Regions from separate parts of the Cytobacillus sp. FSL R5-0569 genome, predicted to be linked through region 4. Evidence: riboswitches for the same ligand, from Rfam matches in the RefSeq annotation. Region 4 holds a riboswitch; each other region holds the start of a gene.
What was found. Region 4 has a riboswitch for thiamine pyrophosphate ahead of thiW (energy coupling factor transporter S component ThiW). Riboswitches for the same ligand answer to the same signal wherever they lie in the genome.
Positions count from the first base shown of each region.

Region 1: linked by a shared signal. The riboswitch ahead of thiT (energy-coupled thiamine transporter ThiT) and the one ahead of thiW (energy coupling factor transporter S component ThiW) in region 4 are both predicted to bind thiamine pyrophosphate.
Region 2: linked by a shared signal. The riboswitch ahead of tenA (thiaminase II) and the one ahead of thiW (energy coupling factor transporter S component ThiW) in region 4 are both predicted to bind thiamine pyrophosphate.
Region 3: linked by a shared signal. The riboswitch ahead of MKX78_RS01855 (3-oxoacyl-ACP reductase) and the one ahead of thiW (energy coupling factor transporter S component ThiW) in region 4 are both predicted to bind thiamine pyrophosphate.

Region 1 covers NZ_JBBOWW010000001.1:269,227-271,429, forward strand. The annotation lists gene MKX78_RS01475 (hypothetical protein) at 1-206, shown strand, start outside; gene thiT (energy-coupled thiamine transporter ThiT) at 558-1,136, opposite strand; TPP riboswitch at 1,241-1,345, opposite strand; gene MKX78_RS01485 (hypothetical protein) at 1,479-1,718, shown strand; gene MKX78_RS01490 (M23 family metallopeptidase) at 1,742-2,203, shown strand, end outside.
Region 2 covers NZ_JBBOWW010000001.1:2,677,812-2,680,014, forward strand. The annotation lists gene MKX78_RS13630 (MFS transporter) at 1-220, opposite strand, end outside; gene tenA (thiaminase II) at 521-1,210, opposite strand; TPP riboswitch at 1,334-1,443, opposite strand; gene trhA (PAQR family membrane homeostasis protein TrhA) at 1,797-2,203, shown strand, end outside.
Region 3 covers NZ_JBBOWW010000001.1:342,418-344,620, forward strand. The annotation lists gene MKX78_RS01850 (glycosyltransferase) at 1-679, shown strand, start outside; TPP riboswitch at 765-866, shown strand; gene MKX78_RS01855 (3-oxoacyl-ACP reductase) at 959-1,714, shown strand; gene MKX78_RS01860 (IclR family transcriptional regulator) at 1,938-2,203, opposite strand, start outside.
Region 4 covers NZ_JBBOWW010000001.1:2,479,340-2,481,542, reverse strand. The annotation lists gene MKX78_RS12725 (shikimate kinase) at 1-437, opposite strand, end outside; TPP riboswitch at 564-671, shown strand; TPP riboswitch at 715-807, shown strand; gene thiW (energy coupling factor transporter S component ThiW) at 879-1,400, shown strand; gene thiD (bifunctional hydroxymethylpyrimidine kinase/phosphomethylpyrimidine kinase) at 1,369-2,175, shown strand; gene thiM (hydroxyethylthiazole kinase) at 2,175-2,203, shown strand, end outside.

The DNA of each region.
Region 1 (2,203 bases), 2.2 Mb from region 4:
CAAATCGTGTATACGCGCAAAAGAGAGCAGGGGAAGTCAGGGAACTGCGCGCAAATCGTGTTTATGCGCAAAAGAGAGAAGGGGAAGTCAGAGAACTGCGCGCAAATTGTGTTTACGCGCAAAAGAGAGCAGGGAAAGTCAGAGAACTGCGCGATCGTGTTTACGTACAAAAATCACAAGAAAGAAAACAGATGATGTTGGTTTAAACTACCGTAGATAATAGTTGTTGCAAATTCATAAATAATCAAGAGTGTTCATCGTTAGATTGACATTGACGGAAGAAAAGTGCTGCTAAAAAAAGTAAGGATAAAGATGTGTCTACTCCCCCTCTCAGAAATCCAAAAAGAAAACTGCCGGTCTCAAGGAGAAAATAGAAGAGAAGATGTTGGTTTGTCTAGCTGCTTTTGGCGCTTTCATTTTGCATGGTTATCTTATGGATATCACGCCGATGTACATGTCACCCTGATTCCACAGTTCATTCATCGTGCGAAAATCCCCCAAAACGTTGACTTGAAAAAAAGGCCCTGCGTTCCCCCAGAGCCTTTAGATGATTATGATTAATATGCTTTTTTAAGAAGGACCTTATTGGCTGTTGTGTAAAGCATGACAACGACTAAGGCACATACGATAAAGGTAGGTAGCATATATGTTCCGTTATATACGAGTGAGTAAAGTGCGACAGGTTGATCTGCCGGAGCATAGGCACCAAATAGGATAATGCCTGATAAATAATGGCATAAGAAGCGTAAGAAACTTCCTAAGAAAACGCCACTAATAACATACATGTTTGCTTTGGCAAATTGGCCGTCTTGATAATTTTGCACAACTTTATTCATATAGATGCCTGCGAGTCCGACAACAGCAAAGGCTACGAAATAGTCAATGATCCAAGAGGCGAAATGAAAAGGAACAGCTCCTGTTAAGATTTGAAGTCCTCCTAATAGTAAGCCCGTTAAGACGCCGCCTTTAACACCCCAACGAAAGGCCATTAAGAAAACCGGTACCATAGCAAGTGAGATGGACCCACCTTGTGGCCAAAATCTCCCCATCAGTAAGCCTGATAAGAAATCAAGTAATAATGCCAAAGCTGCAAATATAGCAATTTCCACCATAAAAAGTGTTTTATTTTGTTTCATGTTTTTCCTCCTTCTCCGAAAAGAGAAGCGAACGAGTAAACCTGTATTACTTTTTTGTCATGAAAAAAAGCAATACATAGGCGGTGATGGATGCCTAGTATTGCTCATATCCAAAACCACGATCCCTACGCTAGCATTATCTAACAGGTTCTTAGGGTCAGAACGAACTCGCTCACTCTCAGCCATATTAGGCTCCCCTTGTGGAAGTATTAAATTTATCCTCGGTTAGAATATACTATGACTTTCATCAGAATTCAAGAATCTTTTTTTGGTAGTAAAAAAACAAATTATTTGTGAAACTTATTCCCTAGATAGTCGTAGAATAATCAAGGAGTGATTGATATGAAGAAGGTTTTTGAAGTAAACCATCATGGAAATCATATATTAATCGAAAATTATTGGATTAACGGAGAAAAGTTGTATGTAAATGGTGAATTACAGGATGAAAATTTAGGTCTAGCATTAAGAGGGGATTTGAAAGGTAAGTTAGAAGATTCAAGTGAAATTAAAGTAACTATTGGCGGTTTCTTTACTATTAATTGCAAAATATTTCTTGAGAATCGTTTAATTTTTTCATCTTAATAAAACTTACGGAGGTAGAGGGTATGGTAGGGTCAATGGATCCTGATAGGTTTATAGATCATTGGTTAAGAGAAGATTTTAAAACAATTTATGAAGCAACTTCAAAAGTGTTTCAAGGAATGGTTTCATTATCGGCATTTATTGAGATGAGCGCAGCTTTTAATGAAGGTGTGCGTAGTTATCATCTTACGTCACGGACGGATGTCTTAGGCATTGGTCAGTTCGTATGGGTAGATAACTCAAAAGCAAAAGCAGTTGTGGTTGGATTCGATGATAAATATACAATTGTCAGTTTCTATTTGAAACCCTACTTTGTCTTTCCAGAAACAGATAAGATTTATACAAAGAATGAATACATTATGCCGGTGATGGATGATTGGTTTGTTTTCTGGGGTGGCACAAATGAATTTATTAATTACCATTACGTATATGAACATCAAAGGTACGCGTATGATCTATTAAAGGTGAAGGATGGCTCTACATAT
Region 2 (2,203 bases), 200 kb from region 4:
CAAATCTATCAGAGAATAATCCGATGGGAATTTGCAATCCAGCATAAGCAAAAAATTGAATACTCGTTATCAGCCCAATCGTTGCTGCAGTTAAATGAAATTCTTCCATTAATTGATCAGTAATTAAACCAGGTGCTGTTCTTTGACTAACCATAAATAAATAGGCTAAAAGTAAAACACCAAATACAACCCATCTGTACTTACTTTGTTGTTTATTCATTTTTAAAACGCCTTCCTCAATTTAACATTCGTCTCTCATTATACGCTTATTGTCATTATATATATATAGGAAGTTTATATGTCTATGAGGGTGGAGAAGTAGAAGTCATTTCTATTGACTAGATGAGTAGTTTTTGAAGTCCGAACTTCTTTTTAGGAAAATCCGATACAACAAATTGTCTTTATTCCATAAACAAACCTGATACTACAACGATTATAAAGGGTATGATGTTAACAGAATTGAGTTAGTATGAACTAACCTTATTCTGTTAACACTATTCCCGCTTTCATTTATGAAGTTTTATGCATATGTTTTATCACTTAGCCACTTTTCTTGGGTATAAGCCATTTCCCAAAAAGCTAATTCATATTGACAGCTAATGGTAAATGCCATTTTCATTTTTTCTTTTTCTGTTTCAGATGCCATTTCAGCAAGCCGATCAAGATGATGAATTTGTTCCAGTACAAGTTTAACAAACCATTCTCCACCGTATGTATCAATCCAGGTACGATAGATTTCTTCTTTTGGTTTTGCCCCTTTAAAGCTCTGCCCAATATCATAATAAATCCAATAACACGGAAGCAAACTAGCGATGACCTCGCCAACTGTGCCTGTCTCTGCTACACGATATAAATGGGATGTATATGCATAGGCAGTAGGAGCGGGTCTAAACTGGTTTAACTCTTCTTCAGAAACTTTTAATACCTCCATAAATTTGTTATGTAACCCTAGTTCAGCTTCATAGGTACCTTGCGCATGCGAGGCCATTCTTGAGGTCATATATAAATTCTCTGCTTTAGAAGCAGCGATTGCTTGCACACGAGCAAAATGTGATAAATAGTAAGAATCTTGTAACACATAAAAGCGGAAACACTCAATTGGTAAATCTCCCTTAGCAATTCCTTTAACAAAAGGGTGTTCAAAATTCGCTTCCCATATATCATGGACTTCTTTCCTTAACGATTGTGTAAACGTTTCTTTTGTTGTCATCATTTCTACCTCTTCTCTTTTTTTTATCGAGCATAAAAAATCCAGAAAAGCGAAAAACCACTTCCTATAAGAAAGTGGTTACTGTATACATTATTCATTTAGTTATAGTTATAATGTTAACTAAATTTATATACGCCACTTCCCTACGCTGGTATCAACCAGATCAGGTTCTAAGAGTCTTAAAGTTATTACACTTTAATCTCAGCCTTTTAAAGGCACCCCTAGTGGATTTATTCAATTATGCTTTCAAAGTTATGTTATCATCTTATCAATAAATGTCAACCTAAATGAAAACTGCAAGTTTAGTAAATAAGCAATGTCGAGCTTCTCTTTCAGTAACCATTATGAAACAAGTTGGATGAATGCTTCAACTGACGTAATACCCGGCTTAAATTGGCATTGACTCAAGGATGGATAACACCAAATATTCTCCAAGCATTTAAACTCTCTGCCGTTAGACCAGACCCTCCCCCCCCTTCTCGTTCGGTGAAGTTTTTCTTTATAATGAAAGCTTTCGACTTTTTATCAGCTTAAAATATGTTTATACTAGAATTATGATTTTGGATAAAGAATGGGTGAATACTACTTGGAAACACATATTTTTTCAAAGGGAGAAGAAATCGCCAACGCGATCGTACACGGAATTGGTGCGCTATTAAGTATTGCGGCTCTCGTCATTTTAACTGTTTTTTCATCCTTATATGGAACACCTTGGCATATTGTCAGCTTTGTTCTTTTTGGTACAACGATGGTTATTTTATATTTCTCATCAACTTTGCTACATAGTTTACCTGCTGGAAAAGCAAAGGATGTATTTGAGATTCTCGATCATTCTTCCATTTACTTTTTTATTGCTGGAACGTTCACACCGTTTCTATTTATAACAGTTAAAGGACCCTTAGGATGGACTTTATTTGGTCTTGTTTGGGGGCTAGCGATTGCTGGTACGGTTTTCAAATGTTTTTTTGTTAAAAAGTTTTTAGTCTTCTCGAC
Region 3 (2,203 bases), 2.1 Mb from region 4:
TCGCTTATCGATGATTGTGAAGAATGAAGAAGGTCGTTATTTACAAACGATGTTAAAGAAAGTAAAGCCATTTATCGATGAAGCTGTGATTATAGATGATGCTAGTACTGATCAGACTATATCGATTTTCTTGCAAGAACTAAAAGGTATGCCAATTAAATTGGTCAAGAATGCAAGCTCCCAGTTTGCCAATGAAGTGGAACTAAGAAAACAACAGTGGTTAGAAGCAACGAATGGTTTTTTAGGTTGGGTATTAAATCTTGACGCAGATGAATGGTTTGAGGAGAGTTTTATTGATTATATTGATGACTTTGTTAAACAGGATACTATCGACCTGTACTGTTTTAGACTGTATGATATGTGGGATGAAGACCATTATCGTGAAGATGAATACTGGCAAGCACATTTCTTATACCGTCCATTTCTAGCAAGAGTTAGATCAACCTTTCAGCCTGTCTGGAAAGAAACACCACAGCATTGTGGGAGATTTCCAGAAAACATCTTCCAACTTACCCACAGTTTATCCACAATGCGAGTCAAGCATTTAGGCTGGGCAAAAGAAAAAGATCGATTAGAAAAATATGAGAGATATAAGCTGCTTGACCCGAATAGCCTCTACGGTAATGAGAAACAATATGAATCGATTCTAGATAAGAATCCCCGTTTAAAACAATGGTGAGAAACATAAAGCAAATGGTCAGTTTCGAAATGAACTTCGATTCATAGCTAGGAAACTATTTGTATGCTAAACTAAAAATAATTAAAAATTGTTGCAGGGGGACTCAGAAAATGAGTTGAGAAGGTTAAAACCTGACCCTTAGAACCTGTTCGTTAAGACGATCGTAGGGAGCATCTTCCAACTATATGCATATGTATGGTAGGCTCTCCATTTTCGGGGAGCCTTTTGTTTTGTTTCCCTGAACATTTTTAATTACATCTATTGAAAAGAGGGAATAGCGTGAGAGAAGAAGTCGTGTTAGTAACAGGAGCAAGTCGTGGATTAGGAGCTGCAATTGCTGAAAAGTTTGGTAAGGAGGGCTACAAAGTAGTCGTTAATTATTTTAATAATAAAGAAAAAGCAGATGCAGTAGTTGAAAAAATCGGACAAGATCGTGCATTGGCTATCCAAGCTGATGTAAGAGATCATCAAGCAGTAAAAGCAATGGTAGCAGACACAATTGCTCATTTTGGTCGCTTGGATATCGTTGTAAATAATGCATTAGTTCAATTTAAATTTGATCCTGTGGCACAGGCGAAAGTAGAGGAATTATCTTGGGCTAGCTATCAAACCCAGTTTGAAGGCGCGATAAAAGCAAGCTTAAATGTTGTTCAATCTGCTCTTCCGGCTCTAAAGGATTCACAGCAAGCCCGTGTGATTGGTATTGGCACGAATCTTTACCAGAACCCAGTCGTTGCCTACCATGAATATACAACAGCCAAAGCGGCATTAATTGGCTTTACACGCAATATGGCCAAAGAGCTCGGACAGTATGATATTAATGTGAATATGGTTTCCGGTGGATTATTAGAAACAACGGATGCAAGTGCTGTTACTACCCCTGAGGTATTTGCGATTGTGGCTGATAACTCTGCTATCCGCCGTGTGACAAAACCAGAAGACGTAGCAGAAGCCGTTGTTTTCTTAGCCTCTCCAGGCGCTAGAGCGATTACGGGACAAAATCTAGTCGTTGATCATGGATTGACGATGAACTAAGATAAAAAAGGTCGTCATCTTTGTTTATGGCGGCCTTTTTCAATAAAATGGACTTATTTTGTAGGTTGATAAATCAGTAAAGAGCTTATATCAGCAAATGTGAGACTAAGTCGAAGCTAAACTCCAATTTATTCGCAGAAAAGGATATTTTTAAAATAACAACTTAATTTTCTCACTAGTATTTTATTCTACTAGATGTTAAAACGGTCGATTGAACGTTCAATCAGTATTGTTCAATTTTTCCTTGTTTATATCGATAGCCAAACATAGAAGATGCTTGTAGGTGAAACTTCAGCAGTTGCTTGCTCATCGGATCCGATGCTTCCTTAGGCATCTTATCGTTAAATCCAACAACTGTCACTGCACCGAGTAATTGATTCTGGTAGTCTAGCAAAGGGACGGAAGCCGAAGAAATCGATGGAATTAAAGGTTCGGTAGCGAAGGAGATTTTCGATTGTTGAATCATTTGCCATTCTGCGTTATCGATCG
Region 4 (2,203 bases):
TGATATGGTTGATAATGAGCTTGTCTTTCTTTGTAGAGATGATACATTTCGTCAGTAGAAAGACCATTCAATTTCGGTCTTGTATCTTTAATCAATGGGTATCGATCGAGCCAATTTTCCCATGAGAGCTCGATAAGGACAACGGTACTGTTTTGTAAACAAATTTCGCGGTTCTTACTGTTTAAAAAGGCGCCGCCGCCTAATGAAAGAATCTGTTTTTCTTCGGCAGATAGTTGTTCAATCAATTCGCTTTCAGCTTTTCGAAAAACTTCTTCACCATGATCAAGGAAAATTTTTGAAGTTGACATCCCAAACTGTTGTTCAATGCGTTCATCCGTGTCGATTAAACCCCACTGTAATTTCTTAGCTAATTCCGTGCCTATGGATGTCTTTCCGACCCCCATAAACCCAATAAGTACAATACTCTTATCTTCCATAGACTGTCCTCCCGAATGTTATATAAAATATCATATCATAACGTTTTATGTCGCAACATCGTTTCTATCCAATGTTTTTTATTTTCATTTCTATCATTTCATGTTATATTGACATCATATATTATAAGTTTTCACTGGGGGTGCCTTCACATAGAGGCTGAGATTGAATGCCGTTCAAAACCCTTTGAACCTGATCTGGTTTGTACCAGTGGAGGGAAGTGTGTCGATGTAGTCGTCCTCGCTTCCTTTTGGAAGTAGAGGATTTTTTTTATATATGAATAAATGCTAGGGGTGCCAAATACTTGGCTGAGATGAACCCTTTGAACCTGATCTAGTTAATACTAGCGTAGGGAAGCGAGTGACGTCATACATATCATGATGACCAAAGCCGCTTATTCAAAATAGCGGCTTTTTTATTTTTATCGAAAGGAGGAAAGGTCTATGAATAAAATCCAAAAAATGACGATGACGGCAACGATTGCAGCCATCACTACTGTGTCGAGTAGTCTCATTTTTATTCCGATTGGAATAGCGAAAATTTTTCCGATTCAGCACTTGGCGAATGTATTATCTGCTGTACTTCTTGGACCATGGTATGCCGTTAGTCAAGCGTTTCTTTCATCTACATTGAGAAATATGATGGGGACTGGAAGTGTTTTTGCCTACCCCGGGAGTATGATTGGCGCATTACTTGCAGGGTTCCTTTATCAAAAAACGAAAAAAATTGGCTTCTCAGCACTAGGTGAAGTCGTTGGAACAGGAATGATAGGGGCAGTAGCGACTTATCCGATTAGTACATTACTTTTAGGACAAGAAGCAACCCTTTTCGGATTCCTACCAGCATTTATGGTGAGCTCGTTTACTGGAGCAATTTTAGGATATGGTTTATTAAGAGTATTAATTAAGAATAAAGCTATTGGAGGTTACATCAATGAAAACAGCATTAACGATCGCAGGTTCTGATTCAGGAGGAGGAGCTGGGATTCAAGCAGATCTTAAAACTTTTTCCGCCAATGGTGTGTTTGGCATGTCCGTCATTACGGCGATTACCGCTCAAAATACAGTAGAGGTACGTTCGGTACAGGATATAGAAATCAATATTATAAAAGACCAAATAGAAGCTGTGTTTGATGATATCCAAGTTGATGCTGTCAAAATCGGGATGTTGTCATCTAGTGAGACTGTAAAAATCGTCGCAGACCGTTTAAATCATTATAGTCCAAAAGTGATTGTGTTAGATCCTGTTATGGTTTCAAAAGGTGGACATCATCTTTTAAAGGAACAAGCTATTGAAGCATTAAAAGCGAAAATGTTACCACTTGCGACTGTAATTACGCCAAACATTCCTGAAGCTGAAGTACTTTCGGGTATGACAATTCGCACGGTTGATGATATGGAGCAAGCTTGTAAAAAATTATATGAATTAGGGCCAAAAGCCGTCTTATTAAAAGGTGGACATTTAGAAGGAGAACCGAATGACTTATTATGGGATGGACAAAGTTTCAACTGGTTTAATGGTCGAAGAGTAGAGACAAAAAACACCCATGGTACAGGTTGTACTCTATCATCTGCCATTGCTGCTGGGTTAGCAAAAGGGGAAGAACTTATTGAGGCCATACAGTCTGCGAAAAATTATATTTCCATAGCGATTGAGCATAGCCTAGCACTCGGTAATGGGCATGGTCCGACAAATCATTTTTATGAGTTATACAACAAAGCAAAGATGGAGGAAAGATAATGGCGATTTCAAGTGAAGCAGTTGAGAG